2 regions of the Microbacterium koreense genome follow, and region 1 is predicted to be linked to the other one. Evidence: predicted binding sites of a transcription regulator. Region 1 holds the regulator's gene; the other holds the start of a gene.
What was found. The regulator LexA, encoded in region 1, represses DNA repair genes until DNA is damaged. The targets are predictions, from matches to a motif close to TCGAACANNTGTTCGA.

Region 1 (8,379 bases):
AGGTCGCCGCCCTCGCGGGTCCACCCACGCGCGGCGAGGGTCGTGCCGCGCACGTCGAGACCGACCGCGACGAGCTCACCGAACCGACCGATGACGTTCGCCGCCCATTCGGGGTTCTCCAGCGCCGCCGTCCCGAGGTTGACGCGGGCGGCGCCGCTGTCCAGGGCCGCCTCGAGCGACGCGTCGTCGCGGATGCCGCCGGACACCTCGACCTGCGCGCCCTTGGCGTGCTTGATGACCTTGCGCAGGATCGCGCTGTTGTTGCCGCGGCCGAAGGCGGCGTCGAGATCAACCAGGTGGATCCATTGAGCGCCCTGCCCGATCCACTCCAGCGCCGCGTCGACGGGATCGCCGTAGCTCGTCTCGCTCCCCGCCTCACCCTGCGTCAGCCGCACGGCTTTGCCGTCGGCGACGTCGACCGCCGGCAGCAGGATCAACTCGGGACTCGATGCGAAATCGTTCATGGCTCCTCGTGCGACTCGCCCTGCGGAACGGGGGCCCGCAGACGGCACGATTTCAGAGAGTAGTCCCGCCGAGGCCCTCGACCCAATTCGCCAGCAGACGGATGCCCGCCTCCCCCGACTTCTCGGGGTGGAACTGGGTCGCCGAGAGCGGGCCGTTCTCGACCGCGGCGAGGAAGGGCTCCCCGTGACGCGACCAGGTCAGCACCGGCTGCGGGAACGGTGGCTGGACGTCCAGCACCCAGTCCTGCGCGGCGTACGAGTGCACGAAGTAGAACCGCTCGTCCTGGAGCCCCGCGAAGAGGCGGGAGCCTTCGCCCGGCGCGACGGTGTTCCACCCCATGTGCGGCAGCACGGGCGCGTCGAGTTCGGTCACGGCGCCGGGCCACTCGCCGAGTCCTTCGGTGTCGACGCCGCGCTCGACGCCGCGGTCGAAGAGCACCTGCATCCCGACACAGATGCCGAGTACGGCGCGTCCTCCCGCAAGGCGCCGCCCGATCAGCTCGTCGCCCCGGCTGGCTCGCAGCGCGTCCATGACCGCCGCGAACGCGCCGACGCCCGGGACGACGAGTCCATCGGCATCCATCACCAGACCTCGATCAGCGGTGAGCCGGGCATCGGCGCCGGCGGCATCGAGCGCCTTCACCGCGGAGTGGACATTGCCTGACCCATAGTCGAGGACGGCGACGAGCGGCCGTGCGCTCACAGGGCACCCTTCGTGGAGGGGATGCCGTCCACGAGCGGGTCGCGCGCCTTCGCGTGACGGAACGCCCGCGCGAAGGCCTTGTACTCGGCCTCGGCGATGTGGTGGGGGTCGCGGCCGGCCAACAGCATGACATGCACGGTGAGCCCCGCGTGAAACGAGATCGCTTCGAACGAGTGGCGCACGAGCGAACCCGTGAAGTGCCCGCCGATGAGGTGGAACTCAAAGCCCGCGGGCTCTCCCGAGTGAACGAGGTAGGGCCGCCCGCTGATGTCGACGACAGCCTGCGCGAGTGCCTCGTCCAACGGAACCAGAGCGTCTCCGTAGCGCGAAATGCCCGCCTTGTCGCCCAGGGCCTCGCGAATCGCCTGGCCGAGAACGATGGAGACGTCCTCGACCGTGTGGTGGGCGTCGATGTCGGTGTCGCCCGATGCGCGGACGGTGAGGTCGGTGAGGGAGTGCTTGGCGAACGCGGTGAGCATGTGATCGAAGAACGGCACCGTGGTGTCGATGCTGCTGCGTCCGGTGCCGTCGAGGTTCAGTTCGAGTTCGACGGTCGACTCGCTCGTGGCTCGACGCATCGACGCCACGCGGGGCGAATCGGTGCGGGTCATGCCCTCGATCCTAGCGAGGCGAGTGCATCCAAGAATGCGGTGGTCTCGTCCTCTGTGCCCGCCGTCACGCGCAGATGGCCGGGGATCCCGACGTCGCGGATGAGCACGCCTCGGTCGTACAGCGCACGCCAGACCGCGGCGGGGTCCTCCACCCCGCCGAAGAGGACGAAATTCGACCCGCTCTCGTAGGGCTCGTAGCCGAGGGCCTCCAGCGTCGCTGAGATCCGGTCGCGCTGCACGACGATCTCGTCGACCATCCGCAGCATCTCGGCAGAATGGCGCAACGCCGCCGAGGCCGCGGCCTGCGTCAACGCGCTGAGGTGGTAAGGCAAACGGACGAGGCGCAGCGCATCGATGAACGCGGGGTCGGCTGCCAGATACCCCACGCGCGCACCGGCGAAGGCGAAGGCCTTGCTCATCGTGCGCGATACGGCGAGACGTTCCCGCCCGGGCAGCAGCGTCACTGCCGAGGGTGTGCCGTGCGGCGAGAACTCGTGGTAGGCCTCGTCCACGATGACGATGCCGTCCGTGGCGTCGTAGACCGCCTCGATCACCTCCAGATCGAGCGGAGTGCCGGTCGGGTTGTTCGGGGCGCACAGGAAGGCGACATCCGGTGCCACCTCACGCACCTGCTCCGCGGCCTCTCGCGGGTCGAGGGTGAACCGCGAGCCACGCGATCCGGCCACCCATTCCGCACCGGTGCCCCGCGTGAGCAGCGGGTACATCGAATACGTGGGAGCGAATCCGAACCCGACCCGCCCGGGGCCCGCGAAGGCCTGCAGGACGTGCTGCAACACCTCGTTCGAGCCGTTCCCGGCCCAGATCTGATCGGCGGTGAGTCCCTGGCCGAGATAGTCGGCGAACCCCGCCCGTAGTTCGGCGAACTCGCGATCCGGGTAGCGGTTGACATCGCGGAGCGCGTGCGCGATCGCGTCGACGATGTCGTCCGCGACGTCTGCCGGCACGGGATGCGTGTTCTCGTTTACGTTGAGGGCGACCGGCAGCGGCGCCTGCGGTGCGCCGTACGGCGTCTGTCCACGGAGATCGTCACGGAGGGGGAGGTCGTCCAGGCGCACGTTCACCTCGCCATCGTAGGCATTCGCGCGGCGATACCCCTCCTTGCCGGCGCAGGACGTCACCCTGCGACCACGTGCATCGCGAAGGAGGGACGCGGATCAGTCCGCGTCGGTGTACTGCGTGGGGATGGCGATCGACTGCCCCACCTGCAGTTCGGCACCGGCGAGCGCGTTGAGACGCGAGATCTCACCGACGACGTCTCGCGGGTCGGCGCCGGGAGCGATCTCTTGGGCGATCGACCAGAGGGTGTCCCCGTATGCGACGGTGACCGACTCGAACGTGTCGGCGGGCGCGGCGGCCCCGGCCGTGGCGATCGCGCTCCCCCCGCTGAGCAGTGCCCACGCGAGGACGGCGGCGGCCGGGACCGCGGCGACGCCCGCGAGGACACGGCGACCGCGGGCGGTGAGACGCAGACGCGTCGCGCGGTAGGCGGGGACTCCGGCGTGTGCGGGGATCGCGGTCATGGCTGCCTCCGTAGGTGGGGAGAGATTCGCATCCGGCTCTCGGCCGGGAGAGCCGGATACGAAGTTCTTTTCCGAATCTATCTTCGATTGTTCGAACTGTCAATGACGGTGTCGCGGCGACGGCTTTCGAACACGACACGCGGAGCGCAACCGTTCGCACCGCCGAAAACCGGATACGGTTTCGACAGGAACACCCCACCACGGGCCTCCGACATTCGAAGACAGGAGCTGGAGATGAGCGAAGCGATCGGCCGCGAGAAGCCGAGTACGCGGCGGCGACGGAGCCTCAGCGACAAGCAGCTCGCCATCCTCGAGGTGATCCAGCGCTCCATCGCACACCACGGCTACCCGCCGAGCATGCGCGAGATCGGCGACGCCGTCGGACTCAAGTCGCTGTCGAGCGTGACCCACCAGCTCAACCAACTCGAACTGAGCGGGTACCTGCGCCGCGACGCCGGCAAGACCCGCGCGATGGAAGTGCTCATCGACCTTCCCGGCCAGGCCGCCGAGAATCCGGCCGACACCGCCCCCGCCCTCGGCGACGCCGCCCTCGTACCGCTCGTCGGTCGCATCGCCGCCGGCGTGCCCATCACCGCCGATCAGCAGATCGAAGAGATCTTCCCGCTCCCCCGACAACTCGTGGGCAAGGGTGACCTCTTCATGCTGAAGGTGTCGGGAGAGTCCATGATCGACGCCGCGATCTGCGACGGCGACTGGGTTGTCGTTCGGTCACAGGCGACCGCCGAGAACGGCGACATCGTGGCGGCGATGCTCGACGACGAGGCCACGGTGAAGACCTTCCGACAGCGTGATGGCCACACGTGGCTGCTCCCCCGCAACTCTGCCTTCGAGCCGATCCTGGGCGATGAAGCGGTCGTCCTCGGCAAGGTCGTCGCAGTTCTCCGCACGGTCTGAGCGACCCGATCCCGCCCGGAGAGGTGACGACGAGCCGCTGTGCCGCCAAGATAGGAGGCATGACGGACTCCCCCGCTGTCGAGATCGAATCCGACGCCGCCCTGATCGCCCGCATCCGACAGCTCGAGAAAGAGAACGCCGAGCTCTCCGGCGCGAGCGCGAAGGAACGTCCCGCCGGGTCACGGTGGCGGGCGATCGCGTCCGCGTTGTGCATCGCGATCGCGGCGATCCTCGTGCCGGTGTCGATCGTCGGCGCATGGGCGCGCGTGCAGCTCGTCGATGAGGACGCGTTCGTCCAAACCCTCGCCCCTCTCGCCGAGGACCCTGCGGTCCAGGAGATGATCATCGATCAGACGATGGATGCGGTGACCACCCAAGTCGACTTCGCCGAGTTGACCGGGAGCGTCTTCGACGGCATCGCCGAGCTCGGCCTGCCCCCGCGCGCGGCGGACGCGCTCGCGTTGCTGGAGGCACCGGCGGCACAGGGCCTTGAGGGGCTCGTATCCCAAACCGTGACCGCGGTGATCGAGTCCGCCGCTTTCGCCGAAGTCTGGTCGGTCGCGACACGGGCCGCGCACCGCGCGCTCACGACCGCCGCGACCAGCGACGGCGGCGGTCTCGTCGTCCGCACGGCCGACGGCGTCGGCATCCAGGTCGGTGTGATCGTCGAACGTGTCCAGCAGACGCTCGTGGACCAAGGGGTGTCCGTCGCCCAATTCATCCCTGCCGTCGACCGGGTGATCATCGTCGGCGAGGGAACCGGCCTCGACGCCGTCCGTGTCGGCTACACCATCGCCGACGCGCTCGGCTGGTGGCTGCCCGTCCTGACCCTCGCGCTGTTCGGGCTCGGGATCGCCCTCGCGCGCCGCCGCGGCGTCGCGGTCATGGGCACCGGCATCGGCATGGCCCTCTCCGCCGGCGCGCTCGCGGCCACGTTCTCGATCGGCCAGACGGCGGTCGCCCTGGCCGCCGGCAACCTCGACATCTCGCCATCGGCACTCGATGTGATCTACGGACGGATCGTCGACGGGATGACGCAGACCGCGGTCGTCCTGAGCATGCTGGGGGTGTTCGTCGCCCTCCTGGGGTGGGTGATGAGCGGTTCGCGCACCGCAGTGTCGGTGCGCACGGCCGCCCGCACGACGAACGCCGCGGTCCGCACGCGCCTGCGGGCCCGTGGACTGGACACCGGGGCCTTCGGCACCTGGATCGGTGAGCACCGCGTCCTCGTGCGCACGATCGTGGCCGTGCTCGGTGTGCTCTGGCTGTTCTCGCTCCGACCGCTGTCGCTCGGCGATGCGCTCCTGGTCATCGCCGTGTCGTTCCTCGTCGCCTGGGTGCTCGAACTCCTCCAGCGACGCCCGGCCGAAGCGCCGAACGGCGCAGACGACGAGACGGACGATGCCGTCGACCGCGACGTCGACGTCGACGCGGAATCGATCACCACCTCCTGACGAAACGCCCCCTGCGAAGGGTCGGCCGAGCGCCTAGCGTGGAAGGGTGACTATTCCCTACGGCGCCTGGCCCTCTCCCCTGACCGCATCGGCCGTCTCGGCCGCCACCCCGCGCATCGAAGGCGCGCGTTTCGTGGCCGATGATCTGTGGTGGGGCGAGACGCGACCCGACGAAGGTGGCAGGTCTGCGGTTCGCCGACGCGGGATCACCGGAGAGATCGAAGACGTGCTCCCCGCCCCCTGGAGCGCGCGCTCACGCGTGCACGAGTACGGCGGCGGCTCCTGGACGGCGACGGATGCGGGAGACCTCGTGTTCGTCGAGAAGTCCGACCAGCGCGTGCGCCGGCTCTCCCCCGGCGGCGCGCCGATCGCCCTCACGCCGGAAGACGGCGACACCCGTTTCGGAGGCCTGACCTGGCAGCACGGTCAGCTTCTTGCGGTGCGTGAGCGCCACACCGACGCACCGGTCCCGATCCGCGACATCGTGGCGATCCCCGCCGACGGGTCCGCGGCATCCGACCCGTCGCGCATCCGCAGCCTCGCCGCCGGCAGCGACTTCGTCGCCCAGCCCGCCCTCTCGCCCGACGGCACACGCCTTGCGTGGATCGCCTGGGATCATCCGGCGATGCCCTGGGACCGCACCGAACTGCGCGTCGGGCGCCTCGGCGCCGACGGCGTCACCACGTGGACGGTCGTCGCCGGAGGGGATACCGCGCCCCTCCAGCCCGAATGGACGCCTGACGGACTGGTGTTCGTCGATGACCCGACGGGACGGTGGAACCTGCGCCGGTGGACCGAAGCCGGCATCGCAGACCTTTCACCGGCCGACGCCGACACGGGCGGCGGACTGTGGGTGCTCGGATTGCGTTGGTTCGGGCATCTCGCCGACGGTCGGATCGTCGCGGTCCGCACAAATGGCGCCGACCGGATCGTCATCGTCCACCGCACCACCGGCGCCGCCACGACCCTCGATGTGCCGGTCGTGGCGGGCGCGGTCATCGAAGACGTCTCGGGCACGCGCGTGCTCATCAGCGGGTCGGCTACGACCGACGGCCCCGGCCTCTGGCTCGTCGATGTCTCTGACGGCTCGACATCCGTCGTCCGCGGGGGCGAGTCCCCCTGGGGGTCGCGGTGGATGCCGCGCCCCCGCGCCGTCACCTTCACCGGTCCGCACGGGGACGTCCACGCCTTCGACTACCCGCCCACCAACCCTGATGTGAACGCGCCGGAGGGAGAGTTGCCACCGTACGTCGTGTTCGTCCACGGCGGCCCCACCTCGCACTCTGGGCCCGCGGCATCCGGAAAGATCGCGTACCTCACCAGCCGCGGCATCGGCGTCCTCGACGTCAACTACGGCGGATCCACCGGCTACGGGCGCGAGTACCGCGAACGACTCCTCGGGCAGTGGGGGGTCGTCGACGTCGACGACGTCGCCGCCGCCGCACGCGGGCTCGCCGACGCCGGACTCGCCGACCCCGCCCGCATCGCCATCGCCGGCGGCTCCGCAGGAGGATGGACGGTGCTCGCGGGCGTCGCGCGGACCGACGCCTTCTCGGCCGGCATCTCGCGGTACGGCGTCGGGGACGCCCGTACGCTCGCCGCCGACACCCACGACTTCGAGGCGCGCTACCTGGACGGGCTCATCGGGCCGCTACCCGATGCCGAGGAGGTCTATCTCGAACGCTCGCCGCTGACGCGCCCCGAACTGTTCCGAGTCCCGCTGTTGCTGTTGCAGGGCTCGGAGGACGCCGTCGTGCCCCCCGCACAGTCCGAAGCCGTCCGCGACGCCTTGGCCGGCCAAGGCGTCGCCCACAAGTACGTGCTCTACGAAGGCGAGGCGCACGGCTTCCGTCGCGGCGACACAGTCGTGCACGCCCTCGAGACCGAACTGGCGTTCCTCGGCGCGGTCTTCGGGTTCACCCCTCCGGACGTTCCCGCGATCAGCCTCGACTGAGCGGACGCGGCCGTCCGTCCAGGAACGGCTCGAAGTCGGCCGCCAACCGCTCGCCGACATGGGCGTGGACGAACGTGCCCTCGGCACGATGTTCCTGCTCGACGATGATGCCCGTCTCGTGCGCCGCCGAGATCAGATCCCCCCGGTCGTAGGGCACGAGCGCGTGCACCTCGACCGCGGGAAGCGGCAATGCCTCCTCGATCGCGGCACGCAACGCGTCGACGCCCTCGCCGGTGCGCGACGATACGAAATGCGCTGTGGGCTCCAGCCCGCGCAGCACCAAACGCGTGTCGTCGTCGACGAGGTCCGCCTTGTTGAAAACGACGATCTCGCGGGTGTCCCGCGCACCGACGTCGCCGATCACGTCGCGCACCGTCGACAGTTGCGCTGCCGGATCGGGATGCGACGCGTCGACGACGTGCAGGAGAACATCGGCCTCGCCGACCTCTTCGAGCGTCGAGCGGAACGCCTCGACGAGCTGATGTGGCAGGTTGCGAACGAAGCCGACCGTGTCGGTCAACGTGTAGACGCGACCGTCCGTCGTCTCCGACCGGCGCACCGAGGTGTCAAGGGTGGCGAACAGGGCATTCTCCACGAGCACGCCCGCGCGCGTCAGCCGGTTGAGCAGGCTCGACTTGCCGGCGTTGGTGTACCCGGCGATCGCGACACACGGAATCGTGTTCCGTTTGCGCTCAGCGCGCTTGGCCTCGCGTGCGGGACCGAAGTCACGGATCTGG
Region 2 (8,379 bases), 1.7 Mb from region 1:
GGGCCGGGTCGCGCCCCGAACGGCGCACCGACGACCGGCGCGCCGGCCGTCCCAACCGCTCTGACTGGACGGCCCGCACCGCCCCGGCGCAGCAGGACCGCGTCGACGTCGTGCATGATCGCCTTCGCGCCGACGCGGTACAGGCGCAGGACGTCGCCGACACGACGTTCGCCGATCTCGGACTCGGTGACAACATCGTGCGCACTCTCGACGACCTCGGCGCCCAGCGTCCGTTCCCGATCCAGGCCTCGACGATCCCCGTGATCCTCGACGGGCGCGACGTGCTCGCCCGCGGGCGCACGGGGTCGGGCAAGACGATTGCCTTCGGCGCCCCGCTCGTCGAGGCCGTCCTGCGTTCGCAGGCCGGGCAGCGGCGCGAGTTCGGCCGTTCACCGAAGGCGCTGATCCTTGCGCCGACGCGCGAACTCGCGCTCCAGATCGATCGGACCATCCAGCCGATCGCGCGCAGCGTCGGACTGTTCACCACCCAGATCTATGGCGGCGTGCCGCAGGCGCGTCAGGTCGGGGCGCTCAAGAAGGGCGTCGACATCATCATCGGCACCCCGGGGCGCATCGAAGACCTGGTCGAGCAACGCAAGCTCGATCTCTCCGAGGTGCGCATCGCCGTGCTCGACGAAGCCGACCACATGTGCGAACTCGGCTTTCTCGAGCCCGTACAGCGCATTCTGCGTCTGACAGGCGAGGGTTCGCAGAAGCTGCTCTTCTCCGCCACGCTCGACCGCGAGGTGGCTTCGCTCGTCGACGAGTTCCTCGTTGAGCCGGCGGTGCACGAAGTCGCCGGCGAAGACCAGGCATCGTCGACGATCGACCACAGGGTGCTCGTCATCGACCACCGGGACAAGCCCGAGATCCTCGCTTCGCTCGTCGACCGCGAGGGTAAGACGCTCGTGTTCACGCGCACCCGCGCCTATGCCGAGATGCTCGCCGAGCAGTTCGAGGATGCCGGCATCCATGCCGTCGCCCTTCACGGCGACCTCAATCAGGCCAAGCGCACGCGCAATCTCGCGCGGTTGACATCGGGTCGGGTGAGCGTCCTCGTGGCCACCGATGTGGCGGCCCGCGGCATCCATGTCGATGACATCGATCTGGTCGTGCAGGCGGATCCGCCCGACGAGTTCAAGACCTACCTGCACCGCTCAGGCCGCACGGGTCGGGCGGGGCGCGCGGGCACCGTCGTGTCGCTGGTGACGCGTCAGCGTCGTCGGCGTATGGCCGAATTGCTCGATCGTGCCGAGATCGACGCGCCCTTCGAGGAGGCTCGTCCGGGTGACGACCTGCTCGAGGAGCTCTCGGGCCGCCAGGTGGTTCCGGTCTGAGCCGTCCGTCAGAAAAGCATCGCCGCCCCCGCCGAACGTGCAGTCCGGCCTCGTGAGGTCGTGACGACCGTCGCCGCCGTCGCTCGGCCCGGGTTTCGGTGGGGCGGTGAGTCCTCGTCGTGTCCGTCGAGACCGTGAGCCCGCAGCAACGGGCGAACCCGTTTGGCGAGCCAGGAGCGATACGCCTTCGGCGCCGTCGCCGAGACGCCGGGGTACAAGCCGCGGTACGACGACACGAGATCTGGGCGGTCGCGCTCGAGCCAACGCAGGAACCACTGCTTGGCTCCGGGGCGCAGATGCAGGGCGCCGTAGACGACCCGGACGGCGCCGGCATCCTTGATTCGTCGGAGGGCATCGTCGATCGCCGGGACCGAATCCGTCAGGTGCGGCAGGATCGGCATCAAGAAGACCGTCACTCGGAACCCCGCATCCGTCGCGGCCCTCACGGTCTGGAGGCGCGCGCTCGCGGTCGGGGTTCCCGGCTCGATCGCGTTCTGCAGTGGATCGTCGAAGACGGCGATCGACATCGCGATCGACACGTCGACGGAAGCAGAGGCCTCGGCGAGCAGCGGCAGATCGCGCCTGAGCAGCGTCCCCTTGGTGAGGATCGAGAACGGTGTGCCCGAGTCGGTGAGGGCGGAGACGATCCCGGGCATCAGGCGGTACCGGCCCTCGGCGCGTTGGTAGGGGTCGGTGTTCGTTCCGAGCATCACGGGATCGTGCTGCCACGTGCCGCGAGCGAGCTCCCGCCGAAGGACTTCGGCGACGTTGACCTTGACCACGATCTGCGAATCGAAATCGCGCCCCGCATCGAGTTCGAGGTACTCATGCGTCGCGCGCGCGAAGCAGTACGAACACGCATGCGTGCACCCGCGGTATGGGTTGACCGTCCAGTCGAACGGCATGGCCGAGGCGCCGGGCACGCGGTTGAGCGCCGACTTGCAGAGCACTTCATGGAACGTCGTGCCGGCGAACTCCGGTGTCGTCACGGACTGGACGAAACCGCTGAGGTGCTCGAGACCGGGCAGCGCCGCCGCATCCGTCGAGCCGAGCTGTTGTCCCTGCCACCGCATATCCTGATTCGAACAAAACTTCGTATGTATGTCAAGAGTGAGAGAGAGATGCTTCGAACACGACGCGCCGGGGTGGGGATTCATCCTGGCGCGTCTCAGGATGTCGGGGGACAATGGCCGGGATGGCTGCCTCCGGCCCACCCGAAATCCCGGCGACCCGTCGTGCCGCACGTGCGTTGCGCGAGGGGTCGTTCGCGCACCCCGAGGTCGGCGAAGGCTCCCCAGTGGGCGCCGACGGCGGTGTGCGCGACGGCGGTCTTGTCGGGACCGAGCGGGCGGAGACGACACCGCCGCCGATGACGCGTCGAGCATTGAGAGAGGCTCGGGAGCGCGAGGTCGCGGAGCGGGTCGAAATGATGGCCTGGACATGTGGGGTCCGTCCCGCGGCGGTCGTGCCGCCGGCAGGCGGGCCGGCGATCCTTCGTCCGCGCGCGCCGGAGCCCCTGGTGTCTCGCGCTGTGTCGCGGCCCGGAGTCGCTCCGCTGCTGGCCGGGCCCGCAGTGCGACGGACGACCGCGCGTCATGCGCGCGCGCATTCGCGCTTCGGAGCCGGCATCACCGCGATCGCGGCTGTCGCGGGCTTGTTCATCACGGGATCTGCGGCTGCTGTGACCGCTGCGGTGGCGCCGGATCCGGTGGTCGTGGTCGCCGAGCTGCCGGTCGAGCCCGAAGGCGTCGACGAGATCCGCGTCGATCTGTCGTCGGTGCTTCCGGCGACACCGCAACCGGTCGCGGGCTCTGCGGGAGAGCTCGCCGTGGATGCGGTCGTCGACCCGTGCCTCGACTCCGACTTCACCACTGCCCTCGCCGACGGTGACGAGAGTGCGGCGATCGCCGCGGCCGGCGGTGCCGCGCAGTTCCGCGACGCCGTGGCGCTGGGAATCGCAGCCTGCGTCAGCCTCGACGATCCCGACCGGTCATGGGTCGTGATCAACAAGGATCGGCCCCTCGAGCCGATCGACCACGCGCCCTCGGGTCTCGTGGCGCCCGCGGACACGCGCAGCCTCGACGGTGGTGTGCTCCGCGCCGATGCGGCAGCGGCGTTGTCGGCGATGGCCGCCGACGCGCGGGCTGCCGGCGCCGGTGACATCGCCGTCGGCAGCGCCTACCGCTCGTACGACACACAGGTGGCTACGTACGACTACCACGTCGCCACCAAGGGTCAGGAGCGCGCTGACGTCGTGAGTGCGCGCCCGGGACACAGTGAGCATCAGTCTGGCCTCGCGGTGGACGTCGTTCCGTGCTCGGAGGTGTGCGGAACGATCGACGACCTGGCGGCGACGCCCCAAGGCGCGTGGGTCGCGGAGAACGCCTGGCGTTACGGCTGGATCGTGCGCTACGAAGACGGCGGAACCGATGTCACGGGATACCTGCCGGAGCCTTGGCACCTGCGGTACATCGGTGTCGAGCTCGCCGCCGAATACCACGACGGTGGGTGGCACACGCTCGAGGAGTTCTTCGGCCTCCCGCCCGCGCCGCAACACGACCACTGAGCCGCGTCGACAGGACGATGTTCGACGGCTGTGGGTCGCCGCATCCGGTCGCATGGAGGCATTCGACAAAACCTGGCACTGCGTACCGCGAATCGTGAGATGCGATCCCACAGGGATCCCGAATCGGGGGTCTACATGACTAGACTCGCTCGCGGCGATGAGGCCGCGGGCCCCGCCGAAGATTCACGAAAGGACGCACCTCATGGAGCGCAACATCTACGACGAGGACCACGAAGCCTTCCGCGACGTCGTGAAGGAATTCCTCAAGCGCTACGCGACCGAAGACAAGCGTAAGCAGTGGGACCAGGACGGCGAGATCGACCGCGCGACGATGCTCGCCGCGGGCGAGGCCGGTCTCATCGGTCTGTCGGTACCCGAAGAGTTCGGCGGCGCGGGCATGCTGCAGGACTACCGTTTCCGCGCGATCGTGCTCGAAGAGACGATCGGCGCCGGCCAGGGCTCGCTCGCGGGTGCCTTCGGCATCCAGGACGACCTCGCCGTTCCCTACATCGTGCACATGGGCACGCAGGAGCAGAAGGAGAAGTGGCTCCCGGGTATGGCGACCGGCGAGATCCTCGGCGCGCTCGCGATGACCGAGCCCGGAGCGGGATCGGACCTACGCGGCATCAAGACGACCGCGAAGAAGGTCGACGGCGGATACATCGTCAACGGTGCGAAGACGTTCATCTCGTCGGGCAAGACCGCCGACATCGTCGTCACGTTCGTCAAGACCGGCGAGGGCAACCGCCCCGACGCCTTCAGCCTGCTGATCCTCGAGGACGGCATGGAGGGCTTCGAGCACAGCAAGAAGCTCGAGAAGATGGGCTTCCACGGCTGGGACACCGCCGAGATGTCGTTCTCGGACGTGTTCGTGCCCGACGCCAACCTCATCGGCGGCAAGGAGGGCCTCGGCTTCATCCAGCTCATGATGAACCTGCCGCTGGAGCGTCTGTCGATCGGCGTCGCCGCGGCGGCCGCCGGCGAGGCCGCGTTCGTGTGGACCCGCGACTACACGCTCGAGCGTGAGGCGTTCGGTCAGCAGATCGCGGACTTCCAGAACACCCGCTTCAAGCTCGCCGACATGGCCACGACCGTCGACGTCATGTGGGCCTACGTCGACCGCGCCATGGAGCTCTACAAGGACGAGAAGCTCACCGCCGAAGAGGCGGCCAAGGTCAAGTTCTGGACGACCGACCGCGAGTGGGAACTGCTCGACCTCGGTGTTCAGCTGCACGGTGGCTACGGATACATCACCGAGTATCCGATCGCCCGCGCGTTCCTCGACGCGCGCGTGCACCGCATCTACGGCGGCACCAACGAGATCATGCGCGACCTCGTCAGCCGTCAGATCGTCGGCAAGCGCTGAGGCCCACTTCGCCACGCCCGCCGATCGCGCCGCTGGCGTCCTCTCCGAGAATCGGTCTTGCACGCGAGAATCGCCTGCAGGTACTGATCCTCGCGGTCAGGACTGAGTCTCGCGCGAAATGAACGGATGCCGCGACCTGCCCGCTCGGGCCGGGTCGCGGCATCCGTCGTTGTGGCGTGGGGGCCGCTCGGGCGCGGTTCCTTCGTCGGGAACCCGCCTTCAGCGCCGACTCGTCCATGTCCCGGCGCTATGCACAGTTCGGTGGACCCGAATGTACGGGCACTGGGGCACCGGGCGTACATGTGCGGCCAGTGAACCGAGGTGCGGCGTCCGGGCTGGTGTTCAGTGGACGCGAATGCACGCGCTCGGGGTGCGGCGCGTACATGTGCGACCAGTGAACGGGGATGGCGCCTTGAGCGGTCCGGCCGTGACCGGTCAGGCCGTCCGGCGTCGGGCGAGGCGGGCCACCCCGGCCTTGCGGAGGCGATCGGCGATGACGATTCCGAGCCAGGTTCCCGCGAGGCACGACGCGATCGTGATCACGAAGAACAGCACCTGCATGCCGACGGGGATCGTCCAGAGGTTGAACGACGCGGCCGAGGCCAGCGGGTACACGATGCCGACGACGAGCGCCCCGGCGTAGTGCAGCCACGTGTTCCACCTGCGGTAGAGGGTCACCAGGAACGGCAGTTCGGGAAAGAACGCCCACCACAGGGTGGTCGCGACCGCGCCGATCGTGAAGAACGGCGCGATGACGAGCCCCGAGATGAGGCCGACGAGCAATCCCGCGCCTGGGCGCTGGATGAGGCGCAGCGCGACGACAGCGGGCAGGAGCCAGATTCCCGCGATCCCGAGAGAGACCATCGGTAGCGCCACGAACAGCGACGCCGAGACGAACCACGACACCCCGAGCAAGATCCCCGCGGCCACCCCGATCGCCGCGCACGTCAACAGGTATGCCGTCGAGACACCGCTCATCCCACGCCGGCGCTGCGTGCGAGGCCCGCTCACGCGTTAGCTCCGGCCTGGGCCTTGGGCGTGGGCGAAGCCGCGCCGGCGCGCCAGTATCCGCAGAAGCTCACCCGGTCCTTCGCGACTCCGCGTTCGGTGGTCAGGTGGCGGCGCGCGCCCGTCGGCAGCGCCTGTTCGCCCACGATGTAGGCGTGGAAGGGGGATGCGGGCAGCTCCGCGGCGATGAGTGCGGTGAGGGCGCCGGCGCCCGGTTTGGCGCCCGCATCCCGGATGACCCACTGCACGTCGATACCGGCCGGGTGGTCGAACGCGAGCGCGTCGGCCTCGTCGCCGACCTCGACGATCGCCCGTCCGGTCGCCTCAGCCGGGAGCGAAGCGCAGATCGCGGCGACCGCGGGCAACCCGGTCTCGTCGGCGACGAGGACGACGCGGTCGGTGCCACGCGCCGGGTTGAAGGCGAGCCCCTCGTCGATGAGCACGACGTTGTCGCCGGGCTCACAGGTCTCCGCCCAGCCAGAGGCAGGGCCGGCGGTGCCATCCGCTGCCGAACCGTGCAGGACGAAGTCCACGTCGAGTTCGGCAGGCGAGTCGTCGGATGCGGCGCGGAAGGCCCGCACCGTGTAGTTGCGCATGACGGGCCGCACCCCGTCGGGAATGCGCAGGTACTTCAGGTAGCCGAACAGCTTGTTCGCCTTCGCGGGGATGCGTTCCATCCCCTCCTCGCCACCGAGGGGAAGGAAGATGCGGAACCACTGGTCGTAGCCCAGGGGAGCGAAACGGTCGAGTTCCCCTCCCGAGAGGGTCACCCGCATCCAGTGGGGAGAGAGTCGTTCGGTGCGCGCGACCGACGTGTGCATGAGCTCCTGCACGGCAGGCTTCACGAGGCGACTGGCAGAGGCCACGGATCACTCCTTGGATCTGAAGGGGGTCACAAGCCCCAGGGGAACAGGATGACGAGGATGACGGCCGAGACCGCCCAGAAGGCGGCGACGAACACGGTGTCGCGTGCGCGCCACGGCACGAGGTGACGTTCGGTGCGGTCGGGGTGGGCGCCGAAGGCGCGGGCGTCCATGGCGAGGGCGACACGTTCGGCGTGACGGATGGCTCCGGCCATGAGGGGCACGATGTACCCGAACCAGCGGGCCAGGGCCGAGAACGGTCCACGTCCGCCGTGGGCTCCGCGCACGCGGTGTGCTTGCCGGATGATGTCGAGCTCGTGGCCGAAGCGCGGTACGAAACGGAACGCGGCGAGGGCGGTATACCCGATGCGATACGGCACCCGCAGTTGCTGCACGCTGGCGCGGACGAGGTCGGGGCCGGTGGTGGTGAGTCCCGCGACGAGGGTCAGGGCGACGATGGCGGCCAGGCGAAGTCCGGTCGCGAGCCCGATCTCGATCGCGCCGCGATACAGGGTCCAGCCGCCCACCTGCCACACGACCGGTGTCGCGTCGACCAGGGCAGCGTCGGTCCACATCGAGAACCCGAGGCCGAGGACGAGCGCTGCCAGCGGGATCGCGAGAGCGAGGAAGAGCACCAGGCGCAGCGTGAACCGGGCGCCGACCAGGAGCAGGACGTACGCGAGCACGAGGAACGCGGCGGGGGTCGCGGCATCCCGCACGAACACCAGCAGGACGATCACCGGAATCGGCGCGAACAGCTTCGCGAGCGGGTTGAGTCCGTAGAGGAATCGGATGCCGGATGCCGACTCGCCGGCGGCGTACGGGTCGAAGCGACGCTCCGCCGGTCCAACGGTCAGGACGGGCCCCGTGGCGCTCATCGTTCCCGCCCGTCGGGGAGATCGCCCAGGCGTGCGATGCGCGCGAGTTCCGGATGCGCCGTCAACCCCTGAAGTGCCTGCCGCAGCGGCGGCAGGCGGAGGCCCGCCCGGGTGACGAGCTCGTCATCCGCGAAGACGTCGGCGGTCGGTGCGGAACGGAGGATGCCGCCTTCACCGACGACGATCGTGCGGTCGGCGTACTCGGCCACCAATTGCATGTCGTGGGTGACGACGAGGACCGTCGTCCCTTCGTCGTTGAGCTCGCGCAGAAGCCCGAGGAGTTCGTCGGCGCGTGCGCGGTCCTGGCCGAACGTCGGTTCGTCGAGTGCGAGGAGGGGGGCGCCGGCGACGAGTGCCGTGC

Region 2: a site for LexA is predicted at 2,419-2,434, ahead of ACFQZV_RS03275 (Rv2578c family radical SAM protein). Genes of this name have one in related genera too.

What each region holds. Positions count from the first base shown of each region.
Region 1 covers NZ_JBHTIM010000001.1:2,387,201-2,395,579, forward strand. The annotation lists gene priA (bifunctional 1-(5-phosphoribosyl)-5-((5-phosphoribosylamino)methylideneamino)imidazole-4-carboxamide isomerase/phosphoribosylanthranilate isomerase PriA) at 1-464, opposite strand, end outside; gene hisH (imidazole glycerol phosphate synthase subunit HisH) at 517-1,167, opposite strand; gene hisB (imidazoleglycerol-phosphate dehydratase HisB) at 1,164-1,778, opposite strand; gene ACFQZV_RS11265 (histidinol-phosphate transaminase) at 1,775-2,860, opposite strand; gene ACFQZV_RS11270 (LysM peptidoglycan-binding domain-containing protein) at 2,954-3,319, opposite strand; gene lexA (transcriptional repressor LexA) at 3,554-4,234, shown strand; gene ACFQZV_RS11280 (hypothetical protein) at 4,294-5,688, shown strand; gene ACFQZV_RS11285 (S9 family peptidase) at 5,735-7,642, shown strand; gene hflX (GTPase HflX) at 7,629-8,379, opposite strand, start outside.
Region 2 covers NZ_JBHTIM010000001.1:715,959-724,337, forward strand. The annotation lists gene ACFQZV_RS03270 (DEAD/DEAH box helicase) at 1-1,337, shown strand, start outside; gene ACFQZV_RS03275 (Rv2578c family radical SAM protein) at 1,346-2,410, opposite strand; gene ACFQZV_RS03280 (M15 family metallopeptidase) at 2,533-3,903, shown strand; gene ACFQZV_RS03285 (acyl-CoA dehydrogenase family protein) at 4,106-5,269, shown strand; gene ACFQZV_RS03290 (ECF transporter S component) at 5,705-6,280, opposite strand; gene ACFQZV_RS03295 (siderophore-interacting protein) at 6,277-7,143, opposite strand; gene ACFQZV_RS03300 (energy-coupling factor transporter transmembrane component T family protein) at 7,170-8,018, opposite strand; gene ACFQZV_RS03305 (ABC transporter ATP-binding protein) at 8,015-8,379, opposite strand, start outside.